Linked DNA regions of Plantactinospora sp. BC1. The protein of the gene in region 2 interacts with the protein of the main gene of each other region in a pairwise test. Links are inferred from orthologs where the notes say so. Each region holds a gene or a part of one and is shown on either strand. Other genes may lie near its edges.

Region 1 (7,117 bases), 2.7 Mb from region 2 along the record:
CAGCCAGGCCAGCCCGTCGGCGAAGCCGAGAATCGCCTGCCGGTGCGGCAACCGCGAATTGCCCAGCACCACCCCGGCGACGTAGACCGCGATGAAGCCGGAGGCGTGCAACACGGTCGCCACCCCGTACGCCAGCACGGTGAGGCCGACCGCCGCGATCGGATAGAGCCCGGAGGAGGGCAGGGCGGCCCGGCGCAACGTCCAGCGCCCGAGCATTCCCACCCCGAAGCCGAGTACGGCGCCGACGGCGAGCTCGTAGCAGACCAGCAGCACCTCGTACCACCAGACGTGCCCGGCCAGCGACGAGGTGGAGAGGAGCACCACCAGCAGTACCACCGGGGCGTCGTTCATCCCCGACTCGGCCTCCAGGGTGGTCACCAGCCGGCGCGGCAGCCGCAGCCAGCGCAGCGTGGCGAAGACCGCCGCCGCGTCGGTGGAGGAGAGCACCGCCCCGTAGAGCAGTGCGAGCCGCCAGTCCAGCCCGAGCAGGGCGTGCACCACCACCCCGACCACCCCGATGCTGACCACCACGCCGACGGTGGCCAGCGTGACGGAGATGCCGAGCACGGGTCGCAGGGTGCTCCACCGGGCGGTCAGGCCACCCTCGGCGATGATCACGATCAGCGCGCAGAAGCCGAGTGCCCGGGTCAGCTCGGCGTCGTCGAACCGGATGCCGAGGCCGGACTCGCCGATCGCCACCCCGATGGCGAGATAGACCAACAGGCTCGGCACGCCGAGCCGGGTCGAGAGCCGGACAGCGCCGACGGCGACGAGCAGTACCGCCGCGCCGATCAGCAGGGCGACGTCGAGCCGATCGGTCACGGCCGCCACGCACGCGGCCGGGGCCTCACCGTGCCGGTCCGTCGCGCAGTTGGCGCAGCCGCGCGTCGAGGTCGGGATCGGCCCCGTCGACCAGGAAGAGCTTGTCGCGGCTGGCAGCGCCGGTACGCAGGCGCACCGCCGCCGGCCGCAGCCGGAGCGCCTCGGCGAGCGCCCGCCGGGCCGCCTCGGTGGCCCGGCCGTCGGCCGCCGGTGGATGTACCGCGATCACCAGCGCGGGTCCGTACGGGCCGTCGAACCGGCCGCCGACCCGGGCCCGGGACGCCCCGGGCTTGACCCGGACCGCGACGGTCAGCACCGCCGGCCCGGTCACCGCCTCGACACCGGAACCCTCCGCGCCGCCGGCACGCGACGGCCGCGCCGGCGCCCCACCGTCAGGCCCGGGGCGCATCGGTGAGCAGGGCCGTGGCCGGCTCGCAATGCCCGCACGGGGTGAAGCCGAGCTCCACCGCCTCGCTCACCGGAAGCGGTTCGCTCTCCCGACCGGCGAGGTGTGCACAGTCGGCGAGGTGGTAGCGCGGCCGGCCGTCGACCACGTACACGTCGTCGAGCAGGGCGGCGACCAACGCGGCGTCGGCCTCGGAGACCGGCTGGGGTGCCGGCTCGTCCGCCGGGACGTCGTCGTCCGGCTCGCCCTGCCCGACCGGGCCCGCCACGGTCGGCTCCGACGCGCCGGCCGGTTGCCGCCAGCCGGTGTCGTCGTCGGCGCCGGCCCGGGTGGCCTGGGCCGGAACCGTGGCCTCCACCGGCTCGGTCAGCACCGAACCGCTCTCGGCGAACGGGTCGGTCGCGTCGCTGCCGCCGAGGCGTGGATCGTGCGGTGCCATCCGGGTGCTGGTCGGTGGCCGGCGACGGCGCGGTTCGTCCCCGTCGCCGCCGCCACGCGCGGCCAGCCCGTCGTCATCGGGCCCGTCCGGGGCGAAGCCGCTGGCCACGCCCCGCTCCCCGGCCGCCTGCCGGGCGCCGACCACCAGCGCGACGGCGGCCAGCAGGCTGACCGCGATCGAGCTGATCAGCAGCCCGCTCGACCCGCTCGCCAGGCCGAGCACGAGCAGCGCGACGGCGGCGAGGATGAGCACCAGACTGCCGACTATCACGGCTCACCCCCGACGCATCGGTTCCGGTTGTCGTACGGCGTCCTGACGTACCACGCTGGTCCCCGTCGGGGGATCAGCGCCCGGTCTCGAGTGCGCCGGAGCGCCCGCTCCCGCCGTACGAGTTCGCCAGGCCCGCGGTGGCGAGGCCGGGGGTGCTGCCGCCGGACCGATTGCCGTCGGTCCGGGTCATCTCCACCTCAAGGCCCTGGCCACGCCCGTCGAGGTCCCGCAACTGGCTCTCCAGGTACGCCTTGAGCCGGGTGCGGTACTCGCGCTCGAACTGCTTGAGCTCCTCGATGTGCTTCTGCAAGGCGGTGCGCTTGGCGTCCAGCCCGCCCATCGCCTCCTGGTGCCGCTGGCGGGCGTCCCGCTCCAGCGCGTCGGCCTTGGCCCGCGCCTCACGGGTGACCTCCTCGGCCTTGGTGCGGGCCTCGGAGAGGAGCTGGTCCGCCTCGCGGCGCGCGTCGGAGACGTGGTCGTCCGCCGTGCGCTGCGCCATCATCAGCACCCGGAGCGCCTGCTGCTCCCCGTCGCCGCCGCCGACCGCCGGGCCGCCCTGGGCCCGGACCTGCTCCAGCTCGGCCTGCATCGCCCGGGCGGCCTGCTCGGCCGCGGCCTTGTCGCGCTGCACCCGGTCGAGCTGGGCCTTGACGTCGTTGAGCTCGGCGGCCAGCCGTGGGTCGGGGCCCGGGCCGGCTGGTGCGCCGCCACGGCCACCGCGCTCCACCTGGGCGCGCAGCTCGTTGTTCTCCTCGATCAGACGGGCGAGCTCACGCTCGACCTCGTCCAGAAACGCGTCGACTTCCTCCTCGTCATACCCCCGCTTGCCGATAGGCGGCTTCTTGAAGGCGACGTTGTGCACGTCGGCCGGGGTCAGCGGCATCGAAACTCCTCGGGTCAGTTGCGGCCGCGCGGCACGCCGGTCACCAGGTTGTTCAACTGAAGATCAACGGCCTTAACACGAACTCCATCAGCACGAACAGGATAACCAGGAGCACAAGGGAGGCCAGGTCGATGCTCACGGTACCAATTCGCAATGGAGGGATCACACGCCTCAACGCCTTGAGAGGCGGATCAGTGACGCTCCACACCGACTCCATTCCTGCCGACGCCCCCCGGCTCGGCTGCCAGCGGCGACCGTACTGGAGGACGGCACTTAGGACAAACCGGGCCAAAAGCACCAGGAGGAAGACGTAGAGAATCAGGTAGAGGACCTGAAACAGGATGGGCAGAAACACGGCAGGCGGATCCCTCGGTCGGGCTAGCTCAGGCTGAAAAACCCACCCTCAGCGATCTTGGCCTTGTCCTCCGCGGTGACCTGGACGTTAGCCGGTGAGAGTAGGAACACCCGGTTGGTCACGCGCTCGATCGTACCGCGCAGCCCGAACGCCAGACCGGCGGCGAAATCGACCAATCGGCGGGCATCGGCCTCGTCCATCTCGGTGAGGTTGATGATCACCGGGACGCCGTCCCGGAAGTGCTCGCCGATGGTGCGACCCTCGCGATAGGTGGTGACGTGCAGCGTCGTGATCTGGTAGCGCTGCTCCGGCTGCTCCACCGGCACGGGCCGCTCCCGCAACTGGGCCTGCGGGGCGAGCGCGAGATTGTCCCGGGTCTGGTACGTCAACGCGCTGGACGGCTCGGTGCCGCTCGGCCGGCTGATCGACCGCACGCTCGATCGCTCCGCGCGCTCGGTCCGCTCCGGACGGTCACCGTCGACGCGGTCACGGTCGTGCTCGACGGAGCGGCCGACGTTGCGCTCGGCGAGCCGGGTCCGCTCACCGGCCCGGGGCCGGGGCGGCGGCGCCTCGTCCTGCTCCTCGTCCTCGTCGGCGAACTCGTCGGCGTACCGGCTCTGCCGGTAACGCGACTCGCGGTAGCCACTCTTCTCGTAGCCACCGTCGTCGTAGGCCCGCTCGTCGTCCTCCTCGACGAGCCCGAGCCAGACCCCCGCCTTGCGCAGTGCACCCATCCCGCGCCCCTCCGTCCGCCGTGCGACACACACCCCCCGTGCCGTGCCCCTGTCACGCGCGTGAACACTGCAGTGCCCACCGGCCCGAGACGGCAACCCCTGGCACGACCGTGAAACCGGTCTCACCCCGACCCCCGCCAGTGGGGATGTCGCCTCAAACAACACTGATGTAGTTTGGTGTCCGGTTATCAGGCTACCGCAGCGTGCTACGCATTCCGAGCAACGCGCTGCCGATCCGCACATGTGTCGCGCCGTGCGCGATCGCCGCCTCCAGGTCACCACTCATCCCGGCCGAGACCGCGACCGCCTCCGGATATCCGGCCCGCAGCCTGGCGGCGACCTCGGCCAACCTGGCGAAGGCCGGCTCCGGATCCGCACCGAGCGGGGCCACCGCCATCACCCCGGCCAGCCGCAGCCGGTCCGACCCGGCCACCGCCGCCGCGACCTGGTCGACTCCGCGGTCCGGGTCGTCACCGCCGACCAGCGCACCGCCCCGGTCGGCGGCACCGTCCAGGTTGACCTGCACCAGCACCTCCAGCGGGTGCTCCCGGTGCCGCGCCGCCGCGTCGGCGAGGGCGCCGGCCAGCCGTACGCTGTCCACCGAGTGCACCAGGTCGGCGTACCGGACGACGGAGCGGGCCTTGTTGCGCTGAAGCTGCCCGACGAAGTGCCACCGCACCCGGGCACCGGTCGCCGCCACCTCGGCCGCCTTCGGTGCCGCCTCCTGGTCGCGGTTCTCCCCCACGTCACGCACGCCGAGCCCGGCCAGCAGCGCCACGTCGGAGGCCGGATAGGTCTTGGTCACCGCGACCATGGTGACGTCGGCCGGATCCCGCCCCGCCGACGAGCAGGCGGCGTCGATCCGGGAACGTACCCGGGCCAGGTTGGCCGCGAGTTCTGCCCGGCGCTCGTCGTCCGGCGCCGGGAGGGGTGGTTCGGTCATCTGGCGGCTCAGGAACCGTTCTTGAGGAAGTCCGGCACGTCCACGTCGTCGAAGAGCACCCGACGCGGGGCCTGCACCGGCGGCGGAGGGGGCGGCGAGACCGGCGCGACGGCCGGCGGGCTGACCTTGCGGGCCTGCTCCACCGGCTTGTACGCCGGAGTGCCACCGTCGAAGCCCGCCGCGATCACGGTGACCCGGACCTCGTCGCCGAGGGCGTCGTCGATCACGGCACCGAAGATGATGTTCGCGTCCGGGTGGGCGGCGTCGGTGACCAGTTGCGCCGCGTCGTTGATCTCGAAGAGGCCGAGGTCGGAGCCGCCCGCGATGGAGAGCAGCACGCCCCGGGCACCGTCCATGCTCTGCTCCAGCAGCGGGCTGGAGATGGCCGCCTCGGCCGCCTCCACCGCCCGGTTGTCACCCCGGGCGCTGCCGATGCCCATCAGCGCGCTGCCGGCGCCGCTCATCACGCTCTTGACGTCGGCGAAGTCCAGGTTGATCAGACCCGGCGTGGTGATCAGGTCGGTGATCCCCTGCACACCGGAGAGCAGCACCTGGTCGGCCTGCCGGAACGCGTCCATCATGCTGATGCCGCGGTCGCCGAGGGCGAGCAGCCGGTCGTTCGGGATGACGATCAGGGTGTCGCACTGGTTGCGCAGCTCGTCGATGCCGGCCTCGGCCTGCACCTGCCGGCGCTTGCCCTCGAACGAGAACGGCCGGGTCACCACACCGATGGTGAGCGCGCCGAGCTTGCGGGCGATGTTCGCCACCACGGGCGCGCCGCCGGTACCCGTGCCGCCGCCCTCGCCGCAGGTCACGAAGACCATGTCGGCGCCCTTGAGCACCTCCTCGATCTCGTCGCGGTGGTCCTCGGCGGCGTTCTTGCCGACGTCCGGGTTGGCGCCGGCACCCAGCCCCCGGGTCAGTTCCCGGCCGACGTCGAGCTTGACGTCGGCGTCACTCATCAGCAGGGCCTGTGCATCGGTGTTGATCGCGATGAACTCGACGCCCTTGAGCCCGACCTCGATCATCCGGTTGACGGCGTTGACGCCGCCGCCGCCGATGCCGACGACCTTGATGACCGCCAGGTAGTTGTGCGGAGGTGTCATCGCCGGTCCTTTCCTTCGATCTCGGCGGCCGCTACCCCGCCCGGCGATCCGGCCGGAGCGAGGCCGACAACCATTCGGTACGAGGATGCGAAGGGTAACCCTCACCCTCTACTAGAGGCTTACAGTTATGTCAACCATTGATCCTCTCGGGGCAACGTATGCGTACGCGCGGCCGAACCCAAGGACCTGCGCGGCGTGTCGGCACGCCCGCCGACAAACGTCACCGGCGAGCGACCGACCGGCGTGTCGACGCGACCGACCGGCGGAGCGGACCGCAGGGCCCACCAACGGTCAGCGGATGGTCACCACGTCCGGCGTGCGTACGTCGATGGTCTCCCCCTCGCGGGCCAGCAACGACGTCGCCACCTGCGCCTTCGCGTCGCTGCGCGAGGCGTCGCCCCAGAGCACCGTACGGCCGCCGCGCAGCTTCACGGTGATCCGGGCCGGACCCTCCACCACCAGCTCGACGAGGCGCTCCCGCAGCTCCGGGGTCAGGTTGGCCAGCACGGTCAACGCCCCCTCGGTGGCGGTGTCGTCGGGGCCGGGCGTGCGGAGCCGGGCCAGCGGCAGCCCCGCCGGCCGGTCCGACCGGGTCTGGAAGACCACCCCGGCGGCGTCGATGACGAGGAAGCGCCGGTTCTGCGGCACCGCCGCGACCGGGGTGCGCTCCACCACCTCCACCCGCAGGGTGTTCGGCCACTGCCGGGAGACCGTCACCCGGGCCACCGGCGGCAGCTCGGCGACCCTGGCCCGGACCCCGTCGAGGTCGACCCGGGCCAGCGGAACGCCCTCGGTCACCGAGGCCGCCTGGCGTACCTGGTCGTCGGTGACCAGCGTGGTGCCGACGACCCGCAGGGTACGGAAGCCGAGGAGCGGGGTGGCGTACACGATCGCGGCACCGGCCAGGCTGAGCACCAGCACTCCGGCGAGCACCGTCCACGGCAGCGCGGCCCGTACCCGCCGCTGCCGGGCCCGGCGGGTGAACCGGCGTACCGACGGAGGCACCGCGTCGGTGCCGGCCCGGACCAGCCGCCAGCCCCGGTCGGCGCCACGACCCGTACCCGACCGGCCGGCCGGCGGACGACCCGCGCCGGACCGGGCACCGCCGACGGCCGGACCACCCCGGACCGAACGGCCCGCGCCACGCCCGCCGGCTCCC
Region 2 (9,586 bases):
GGGAAGTCCACCAGGATGGATTCGACGGTCTCCCCGTCGTAGCCGACCAGGTCGAACCGGACCGGCCCGCCGACGCCCTTGGCGAGATAGATCGACTCGTCGAGCAGCGGCTCGATCCGGCGCTTCATCTCGGCCAGTACGTCGATCTCCGGGTGCCGCCAGGACGCCTTCGCCGCCTCGATCACCGGCCGCGCCCGCTTCTGGTACTCCCGCAGGTGCTCTTCCTTCTGCTCGAAGAACTCCCGCACGTCCGGCACCGGGTGGGTGGTGTGCACGCTCTCCGTGCCGATCTCGGAGACGCTGCCGGGGAGCAGGATCACCCCGTTGTCGTAGCCGAGGCTGTTGTAGTGGTCGAGGAAGACCTGCTGGTCGGGGAAGATGTTCCCCTCGTCGCCGTGGATGTCGTTGAACTGCCACAGCTCGTCGTCGAGGAAGCAGGGCGGGCCGGCGATCGGGAAGACCCAGGACGCCTTGAGGTCGTCGATGTAGCGGATCGTCCGGTCCATCTGCCGGTCCCGCTTCTGCTTGCCGAACGCGGTCTTCGCCGCGCTGGGCAGCTCGTAGACCATCGGGTACCAGATCGCGCCGGAGAACTGGAGCAGGTGCGCGTGCACGTGCCCCAGCTCGGCGAAGACGCCGAGATCGGTCGGGCGGGCGTCGTTCTGGTTCAGCAGCCGTACGCCGTCGTACTCCACCCAGAGCGAGGAGTCGCCGATCGGGCCGTCGGTGGGACTGGTCAGCGCCTGGATCATCACCTTGAGGCCGCCGTCCAGCTCGACGACCTCGTCACTCCTGGTCCGCAGGAAGCTGGTGAAGCCGAGTTCCCGCAGCTCGTCCTCCAGCTCCGAGGTCGGGTACTCCGGCAGCAGCACGGTCGCCTTCTTCGAGATGAAGCGCTTGAGGTGCGCCGCGTCGAAGTGGTCCCGGTGCAGGTGGGAGACGTAGAGGTAGTCGACGTCGCCGAGCGTCTCCCAGTCGAGCTGTGAATTGTCCGGGAAAGGGAACCATGAGGCGAAGTAGGCCGGGTTGACCCACGGGTCGCACAGGATGCTGCCCGCACCGGTGTCGATCCGCATGCTCGCGTGCCCCGTACCGGTCAAACGCACCGCACAGTCCCCCTCCACATAGCCAATCCCGTCCCTCGCCACAGGCGATCAAAGGCGTACCCCCAAACGCTACCGGAGGCCCCGTACCGGCCGACCCGCGACGCCGGGTTGCGCGCCCGATCGCACCCGGGTTCGGTCTTCGGCCGCGCCCGGAGAGCGCCCCGTCGGCCAGGTGGTCCGCCCGCGCCGCCGCCACGGCAGCACCGGCCGGAGCGCCGCCCCCGGGCGGACCGACCCGACCGTCGCCTCCGACGGGACGCGACCCGGTCCGGGGCCGGGCCGGGCTACGACCGAAGCCCCGGCCCGTGCGCCGTACCCCGCGCGTGCCAGACTTACCAGCATCCGATCGTGAGGAAGGACCGGAAAGTGGCTGGAAGCGAGCCGGTGACGTCACCCGACCAACGCAAGCCCGGCAACCGCAGGGCGGGCCAGATCGGCGCGATCATCTCCGCCGCGGCGCTGGTGCTGATGATGTTCAACAACAACGAGGTCAGCGGTACGGCGAAGATCTGGCTCGGTGCGATCGCCGCTGCGCTGGTGCTCGCCGTCGTCGGTGACGTGATCCTGCGCCGCAACGGCCTGCGCTCCTGACCCTCACCCACAGCGTTTCCGCCCCTCGACGCGGCGCCGGGCAGCATGCCCGGCGCGCTCGGGCGTCCCGGTGTTCGAGCCCGGCGGCCGGCCGGTAGGGACCAGTCGAGGATTTCGCCGGCAGGGCCGGGCCGAGGATTTGGCCGGGCAGGGCCAAGTTGGGGATCTCGCCGGCAGGGCCGGGGCGAGGACGTCGAGCCGGTCGAGATGGCGGCCGTCCGTCATCCGGCCCCGTGACGGGGCCGGATGAGCGTCGGCGGCGGACCGGTTCGGGTCACTGGCCGAGCAGCAGGTCCTTGACCTCCTTGAGCGCGGCGTCGACCTCGGCCTCGAAGTAGCCGCCGGGGACAAGTCCGAACCGGGTGGTGTCGAGGTCGGACGGATTGACCGGCATCGGGCCCCGCCCCGCCATGCTGCCGAGGATTCCCTCGAACAACCGGTCGACCTGGTCCGGGTCGTAGCCGCTGCCGAACCGGCGGACCTGGAACGAGCGCCGGATGTGGTCGATCCGGGCCATGTCGCTACCGGGCGGCCCCATCAACGGCGGACCGCCGAGCCCCGGGCCGCCGGGCGGTGGGCCCCCCATCGGCGGTCCACCCATCGGCGGTCCGCCGGCCGGGGCGGGCATCGGCGGCAGGGCGTCGCCCATACCGCGTCCGGAGCCGCGAGGGTCGCGGTCCGGCATCCGGATCTCGGCCGTCATGTCCGCCCGGCTGGGCCGGCCCGCGTCGAACCCGTCGAAGCGCTCGTTCGCCCCGAATCCTCCGGGCGGACCGCCCGGACCGCTGGGCGTACGCGGCGGAAGTGGTGCCCCCGGCCCGCGCTGCGGGTCGAACCCGCCCCGCTGCGGATCGAAGCCACCCCGCTGCGGCTCCATCCCACCCCGCTGCGGGTCGAAGCCACCGCGCTGAGGCTCGAAACCGCCCCGCTGCGGGTCGAACCCGCCGCGCTGAGGCTCGAAGCCACCCCGCTGCGGCTCCATCCCACCCCGCTGCGGGTCGAAGCCACCACGCTGGGGCTCGAAACCGCCCCGCTGCGGGTCGAAGCCACCCCGCTGCGGCTCCATCCCACCCCGCTGCGGATCGAAGCCGCCACGCTGGCCGCCGAAGCCGCCGCCGAAGGTGCCGGTGGGCTCGTCGTACTGGCCGTAGGGGTCGTTGGGCGGACCGGCCTGGGCCGGCATCGGCCGCCCGGGAAGCTGGCCGGGCGGAAGGCCCCGGTCGTCCCGCATCGGCGGCCCCATCCGGTCCGGCGGCCCCATCCGGTCGGGGGGTCCCATCCGGTCCGGTGGGCCGAGCCGATCCGGCGGGCCCATCCGGTCGGGCGGGCCCATCCGGTCCGGCGCACCCCGGTCGGACAGCCTCGGGTCCCCGCCCCGACCGCCGCCGCGTTCCTCCAGCTCGGCGATCTGCCGCTCCACCCGGTCGAGGTGCAGGTCCACCTGCCACTCGTCGTACCCGCCGAAGCGCACCCGGAAGACGACGTCGTGCACTTCCTGGGAGGCGACGGGCGCGCCCAGCGGCTCACCGGCGAGCGTGGCCTCGACACGATCCAGGAACGTGTCCACCTCATCGACCTTGTAGCCCCGCCGGAGCGCCTTGCGCCGGAAACGCTGACCCTGACTCGCCACTATGTCTCCTGGTTCGCTCGCTCGCTTCGCTCGCTCACGCCGCCGCCCCGTCACACGCGTCGGCGCCGCAAGCGGCACTACTAAGCCTGTTGACCCGGTCGCTCACCGCGTCACCGCCGCGGCGGCCAGTTGGCCGCACGCACCGTCGATTTCGCGCCCCCGGGTGTCCCGAACGGTCGTCGAGACACCGGCCGCGCGCAGCCGCCGGACGAACTCCCGCTCTACCGGCTTAGGGCTCGCGTCCCAGCGGCTCCCCGGAGTCGGGTTGAGCGGGATCAGGTTCACGTGGGTCAGTCGACCGGCCAGCAGCCGACCGAGGAGGTCGGCACGCCACGGCTGGTCGTTCACATCTCGAATCATCGCGTATTCAATGGACACGCGACGCCCCGTACGCTCCGCGTAGTGCCACGCGGCGTCCAGCACCTCGGCAACCTTCCACCGCTGGTTGACCGGAACCAGTTCGTCGCGCAGCTCATCATCGGGCGCATGCAGCGACAACGCAAGAGTCACCGAGAGTCCCTCGTCGGCCAGCCGGCGCATCGCAGGCACCAGGCCGACAGTGGAGACGGTGACGTGCCGCTGCGAGAGGCCGAGCCCCTCCGGGGCCGGAGCGGTCAGCCGCCGGACGGCGGAGACCACCCGCGCGTAGTTGGCCAGCGGCTCGCCCATGCCCATGAAGACCACGTGGGACAGCCGGGACGGGGAGCCGGCGATCGCGCCGGACGCGGCGACCCCGGCGAGGTACACGGCCTGGTCGACGATCTCGGCGGTGGAGAGGTTGCGGGTCAGCCCGGCCTGACCGGTGGCGCAGAACGGGCAGGCCATGCCGCAGCCGGCCTGGCTGGAGATGCAGACGGTGACCCGGTCCGGGTAACCCATCAGCACGCTCTCCACCAGTGACCCGTCGTGCAGCCGCCACAGCGCCTTGCGGGTCGCGCCGTCGTCGGTGGCGACCTCGCGTACCGGGGTGAGCAGGCTCGGCAGCAGCTCGGTCGCGATCCGGTCCCGGGCGGCGGCCGGCAGGTCGGTCATCCGCGCCGGATCCCTGACGAGCCGCCCGAAGTAGTGCGTGGAGACCTGTCGGGCCCGGAACGCGGGCTCACCCAGCTCGGCCACGGCCGCCTGCCGGGCGGGCAGGTCGAGGTCGGCGAGGTGTCGGGGCGGCATCGCCGCGCGACGCGACGGTGACCCGGTCGAATCGTCCGGCGTGATCTGGATCAAGGGCAGGCTCGTCATGGCCTGTCCAGTCTCCCACGTCGGCGCGACAGCGCACCTGGCCGGCGGCGCCGAGGCCCTGACCAGGCACGCGGCTCGCGGTTGTGTGGGCTCATCTCACCTCTCAGCCGGCCGGGGCGAAGATCGCCAGCAGTAGGTAGGCGGTCGGCACCGCGAAGAGGATCGAGTCGAGCCGGTCCATCAGCCCGCCGTGCCCCGGCAGCAGGTTGCTCATGTCCTTGACCTTGAGATCCCTCTTGATCATGGATTCGGCGAGGTCGCCGAGGACCGCCGCGATCGAGACCGCCACCCCGAAGAGGGCGCCCCACCACAACTCCACGTCGAGCAGGTACGCCAGCAGCAGCGAGCTGCCGACGGCGGCCGCCAGCACCGAGCCGGCAAAGCCCTCCCAGGACTTCTTCGGGCTCACCGAGGGCGCCATCGGGTGCTTGCCGAAGGCCACCCCGGCGGCGTACCCGCCGGTGTCGGAGAGGACCACCGCGGCCAGGGTGGCCAGCACCCGCAGGTCACCGTCGACCGGCTCGGCGGCGAGCAGCGCCGCGAAGCCGCCGAGGAACGGCACGTAGACCGCGATCAGGGTGGCGGCGGTCATGTCCCGCTGGTAGCCGGCCGGCCCGTCCCCGAGCCGCCACACCATCGTGGCCAGCACGGTCACCAACAATCCCAGGCTGAGCGCGTCCGGCCCGGCCCACCAGGCCAGCCCGACCATCAGGAGTCCGCCGGCGACCAGCGGCACGAGCGGCGGGCGCATCCCGGCGGGGCGTACCGCCCGGGTCATCTCCCAGATGCCGACGCTGACCGCGAGCGCCACCACGAGCAGGAATGCCGGGCGGAGGAGGAAGAGCGGCACGACGATCGCCGCGCCGAGCCCGAGCCCGACGCCGATCGCGGCCGGCAGGTTCCGGCCGGCCCGGGACTGCCCGGCAGGCTTGCCGGAGCGGGTCGCCCGGCGCCGGCCCCGGCCGGGCCGGGCCGACGACGCCGGATCGGCAGCCGGTTGCGGATCCGGGTCGACGAGCGGCCAGCCGACCGGGTTGGTCGGGGCGTCCGCCGCCGGCTCGGCGCCGGGGTGGTCGGTCCGATCGCGGTACACCGCCGCGTCCTCCTCGGGACCCGCCGGACCACCGGCCGGCTCGGGAGAACGCCACGGAGAACGCCACTGTGCCGTGGAATCCGGTACGTCCCCGGCGGGCTGGCCGTTGCGTTGCCCGGTCGCCCCGCCCGGCCCCCGGTCGACGCCGGAGAAGCCGTCGGCAGCCGTACCCGGGTAGCCGTTCGGTGCGCCCCGGTACGCGTCCGCCGGGGACGGGTACGCCTCCGGGGACGGGTACGCCTCCGGAGCGGCCGGATAGGAGTCCGAGGCGACCGGGTACGAGTCCGTCGGGGCCGAATAGGCGTCGGGCGCGGCACCGCCGTGCCGCGCCCGAGCCCAGGCGTCGTCGTCGCCGGCCGGCCGCTGTCGGCCCGAGGGCCCGTCCGGGTACCCCGGGCCACGGGACCACTCCGGGCCACGCGCTTGTTCCGGCCGCTGCCGGCCACGCGGCTCCGCGGTACCGCCGTAGGGGTCGACGTGGGACATCAGACCTCGAGCAACTCGGTTTCCTTGTGTTTCACCAACTCGTCGACGTGCGAGACGTACTTGTGGGTGAGGTCGTCGAGTTCCTTCTCGGCCCGCCGGCCGTCGTCCTCGCCCGCCTCGCCGTCCTTGACGATGCGGTCGAGTTCCTCCTTGCCACGGCGACGGATGTTCCGGATCGCCACCTTGGCTTCCTCGCCCTTGTGCCGGGCCACCTTGATCATGTCCCGGCGCCGCTCCTCGGTCATCTGCGGCAGCAGGATGCGTAGCTGGTTGCCCTCGTTGTTGGGGTTCACGCCGAGATCGGAGTCGCGGATCGCCTTCTCCATGGCGTGCAGCTGCGACGCGTCGTACGGCTTGATGATCGCCATCCGCGGCTCGGGCACCCCGACGGAGGCCATCTGGGTCAGCGGGGTCGGACTGCCGTAGTAGTCGATTATGATCTTGGAGAACATCGCCGGAGTGGCCCGCCCGGTACGGATGGCGCCAAACTCCTCCTTGGCGTGCTCGACCGCGCGCTCCATCTTCTCCTCGGCCTCGAGGAGGGTGTCGTCGATCACCTGCTCCTTCGCCTCCCTCTGCTGCTACTGCTCCCGAAATACTCCACCCGGCCCCCACCCGTCGGCCCGGGACCCTGCCCGACTCACGTCGTGATCAATGTGCCGATCGGCTCGCCGGCGACCGCCCGGATGATGGTGTCGTCGCCCTCGGCGCCGAACACCAGCATCGGCAGGCCATTCTCCTCACAGAGGCTGAACGCGGCGGCGTCGGCGACCCGGAGGCCGCGACGCAGCACCTCGGAAAAGGTGATCTTGTCGAGCTTGCTGGCGTCGGGGTCGGTACGCGGATCGGCGGTGTAGACGCCGTCCACCCCGTTCTTGCTCATCAGCACCACGTCGGCGCGGATCTCCAGGGCCCGCTGCGCGGCGACGGTGTCGGTGGAGAAGTACGGCATGCCGGCACCCGCGCCGAAGATCACCACACGGCCCTTCTCCAGGTGCCGGATGGCCCGCAGCGGGATGTAGGGCTCGGCGACCTGGGCCATCGTGATCGCACTCTGCACCCGGGTCTCGATCCCCTCCTTCTCCAGGAAGTCCTGGAGCGCGAGGCAGTTCATCACGGTGCCGAGCATCCCCATGTAGTCGGCCCGGGCCCGGTCCATGCCGCGCTTCTGCAACTCGGCGCCACGGAAGAAGTTCCCGCCGCCCACCACGACCGAGACCTGCACGCCCCGGCGTACCACGGTTGCGATCTGCCGGGCGATGGCCTGGACGACGTCCGGATCGACGCCGATCGCCCCACCGCCGAAGACCTCGCCGGAGAGCTTGAGCACCACCCGGCGGGCCCGCCCGGGCGGCGGTGCTGTCGGATCGTCCGCCGCCAGGGTCCGGTCACTCACAACCTGCGTCATCCGACCCGCCTTTCCCGCGCCGGTGCGCCGGCGCCCAGTTCAGCCAACCTGCCGCTGCTGACCCTACGTGACGAGGAGGCCGCGGTGTCCGTCACGTACACCTGCGGCCTCCCGTCCGTGTCGACTCCGCCGGGGCCCGGTTCGCGGCGATCCGGGCGATGGCGACGGCTCAGGCCTGGCCGACCTCGAACCGGACGAACCGGGTCACCTCGATGCCGGCCTCGGCCAGCACCTGCTTGACCGACTTCTTGTTGTCGGCGACCGAAGCCTGCTCGATCAGGACGTAGTCCTTGAAGAACGCGTTGACCCGACCCTCGATGATCTTCGGCAGGGCGGCCTCCGGCTTGCCCTCCTCGCGGGCGGTCTGCTCGGCGATGCGCCGCTCGGAGGCGACGGTCTCGGCCGGCACCTCGTCCCGGGTCAGGTACTTCGGACGCATCGCGGCGATCTGCATGGCGACAGCGCGCGCGTCGGCGTCGCCCGCCTCGTCGGCCTTGCCGGTGTACTCCACCAGCACGCCGACCTGCGGCGGCAGGTCCTGCGCCTTGCGGTGCAGGTAGACCGCGGCGGTACCGTCCACCGCGGCGAAGCGGTTGAGCACCAGCTTCTCGCCGATCTTGGCGGACTGCTCCTGTACGGCGTCGGCGACGGTCCGGCCGTCCGGCAGCGTGCTGCCGAGCAGCGCCTCCGCGTCGGCGACCCCGGCCTGCGCACCGTGCTCCACCAGGAGCTGTGCGAAGGCGATGAAGTCGCTGTTCTTGGCGACGAAGTCCGTCTCGCAGTTGAGTTCGAGCAGGGCCTTGCCGGAGTGCGCCACCAGACCGTTGGCGGCCGTCCGGCCAGCCCGCTTGCCGACGTCCTTGACGCCCTTGACGCGCAGGACCTCGACAGCCTTGTCGAAGTCGCCCTCGGCCTCGGTGAGGGCCTTCTTGCAGTCCATCATGCCGGCGCCGGTGAGGTCCCGGAGCTTCTTGACGTCCGCGGCGGTGAAGTTGGACATGACTCTCTCTTCGGTGTGTAACGCGGCTGATTCGTGGTCTTCTGCGGACTACCCCGTCGGGGTCCGCCGTGCCTCGTACCGGATCGGGCCCGCCGGCTGCGACGACCAGCCGGCGGTACCCGACACAGCGGTCACTCGGCGGCGACGCCCGCCGGCTCGCCGGCCTTCTGCTCCGCCTCGCCGGCCGCCTTCTTCTCGGTGTCCTCGATCAGCTCGCGCTCCCACTCGGCGAGCGGCTCGTCGGCGCCGACCACACCCGGCTCGGGCTTCTCGTCGGTGCCACGGCGCTTGCCGGAACGGGCGATCAGACCGTCACCGACGGCCGCCGCGATGACCTTGGTCAGCAGCTCGGCGGAGCGGATCGCGTCGTCGTTACCCGGGATCGGGAAGTCGACCTCGTCCGGGTCACAGTTGGTGTCGAGCACGGCGATCACCGGGATGCCCAGCTTGCGGGCCTCGTCGACGGCGATGTGCTCCTTCTTGGTGTCGACCACCCAGATCGCGGCCGGGACCTTCTGCATGTCCCGCAGGCCACCGAGGGTGCGGGTCAGCTTGTCCTTCTCGCGGGAGAGCTGGAGGGTCTCCTTCTTGGTGTAGCCCTGCGCGGTGCCCGACAGGTCGCCGAGGGCCTCCAGCTCCTTCATCCGCTGGAGCCGCTTGTAGACCGTCTGGAAGTTGGTCAGCATGCCACCCAGCCAGCGGTGGTTCACGAACGGCTGGCCGACCCGGGTCGCCTGCTCGGCGATCGCCTCCTGGGCCTGCTTCTTCGTACCCACGAAGAGGATGCTGCCGCCCTCGGCGACGGTCCCGCGCACGAACTCGTACGCCTTCTCGATGTAGTCGAGAGTCTGCCGCAGGTCGATGATGTAGATGCCGTTACGCTCGGTGAAGATGAAGCGCTTCATCTTCGGGTTCCAGCGCCGGGTCTGGTGCCCGAAGTGGACACCGCTCTCCAGCAGCTGACGCATGGTCACTACGGCCATGGTGGGGTGCTCCTCAGTTGTCCCTGGTTGTCACGCCGGGCCGGCGGCCTGGC

What was found.
Region 1: the proteins of rlmN (region 2) and ftsZ interact in binary tests that used the Escherichia coli proteins (3 or more experiments, as listed by UniProt). The link is inferred for Plantactinospora sp. BC1 from one-to-one orthologs.

The regions. Positions count from the first base shown.
Region 1 is NZ_CP028158.1:6,424,918-6,432,034, forward strand. The notes cover bases 3,910-6,678. They hold ftsZ (cell division protein FtsZ), read right to left. Parts: upstream 5,959-6,678; coding sequence 4,861-5,958; downstream 3,910-4,860. Other genes in these bases: C6361_RS28225 (YggS family pyridoxal phosphate-dependent enzyme), read right to left, coding at 4,103-4,852; C6361_RS28235 (cell division protein FtsQ/DivIB), read right to left, coding at 6,250-6,678. Outside these bases: C6361_RS28195 (potassium/proton antiporter), read right to left, coding at 1-822; C6361_RS28200 (DUF167 domain-containing protein), read right to left, coding at 848-1,153; C6361_RS28205 (hypothetical protein), read right to left, coding at 1,215-1,937; C6361_RS28210 (DivIVA domain-containing protein), read right to left, coding at 2,011-2,820; C6361_RS28215 (YggT family protein), read right to left, coding at 2,873-3,169; C6361_RS28220 (cell division protein SepF), read right to left, coding at 3,199-3,909; more of C6361_RS28235, read right to left, coding at 6,679-7,117. UniProt on the Escherichia coli protein: Essential cell division protein that forms a contractile ring structure (Z ring) at the future cell division site. The regulation of the ring assembly controls the timing and the location of cell division.
Region 2 is NZ_CP028158.1:3,758,883-3,768,468, forward strand. The notes cover bases 2,497-5,464. They hold rlmN (23S rRNA (adenine(2503)-C(2))-methyltransferase RlmN), read right to left. Parts: upstream 4,564-5,464; coding sequence 3,430-4,563; downstream 2,497-3,429. Other genes in these bases: C6361_RS16235 (DivIVA domain-containing protein), read right to left, coding at 2,497-3,327; C6361_RS16245 (phosphatidate cytidylyltransferase), read right to left, coding at 4,667-5,464. Outside these bases: C6361_RS16225 (Rieske 2Fe-2S domain-containing protein), read right to left, coding at 1-1,106; C6361_RS16230 (hypothetical protein), read left to right, coding at 1,473-1,697; more of C6361_RS16235, read right to left, coding at 1,972-2,496; more of C6361_RS16245, read right to left, coding at 5,465-6,142; frr (ribosome recycling factor), read right to left, coding at 6,142-6,699; pyrH (UMP kinase), read right to left, coding at 6,783-7,550; tsf (translation elongation factor Ts), read right to left, coding at 7,720-8,550; rpsB (30S ribosomal protein S2), read right to left, coding at 8,682-9,533.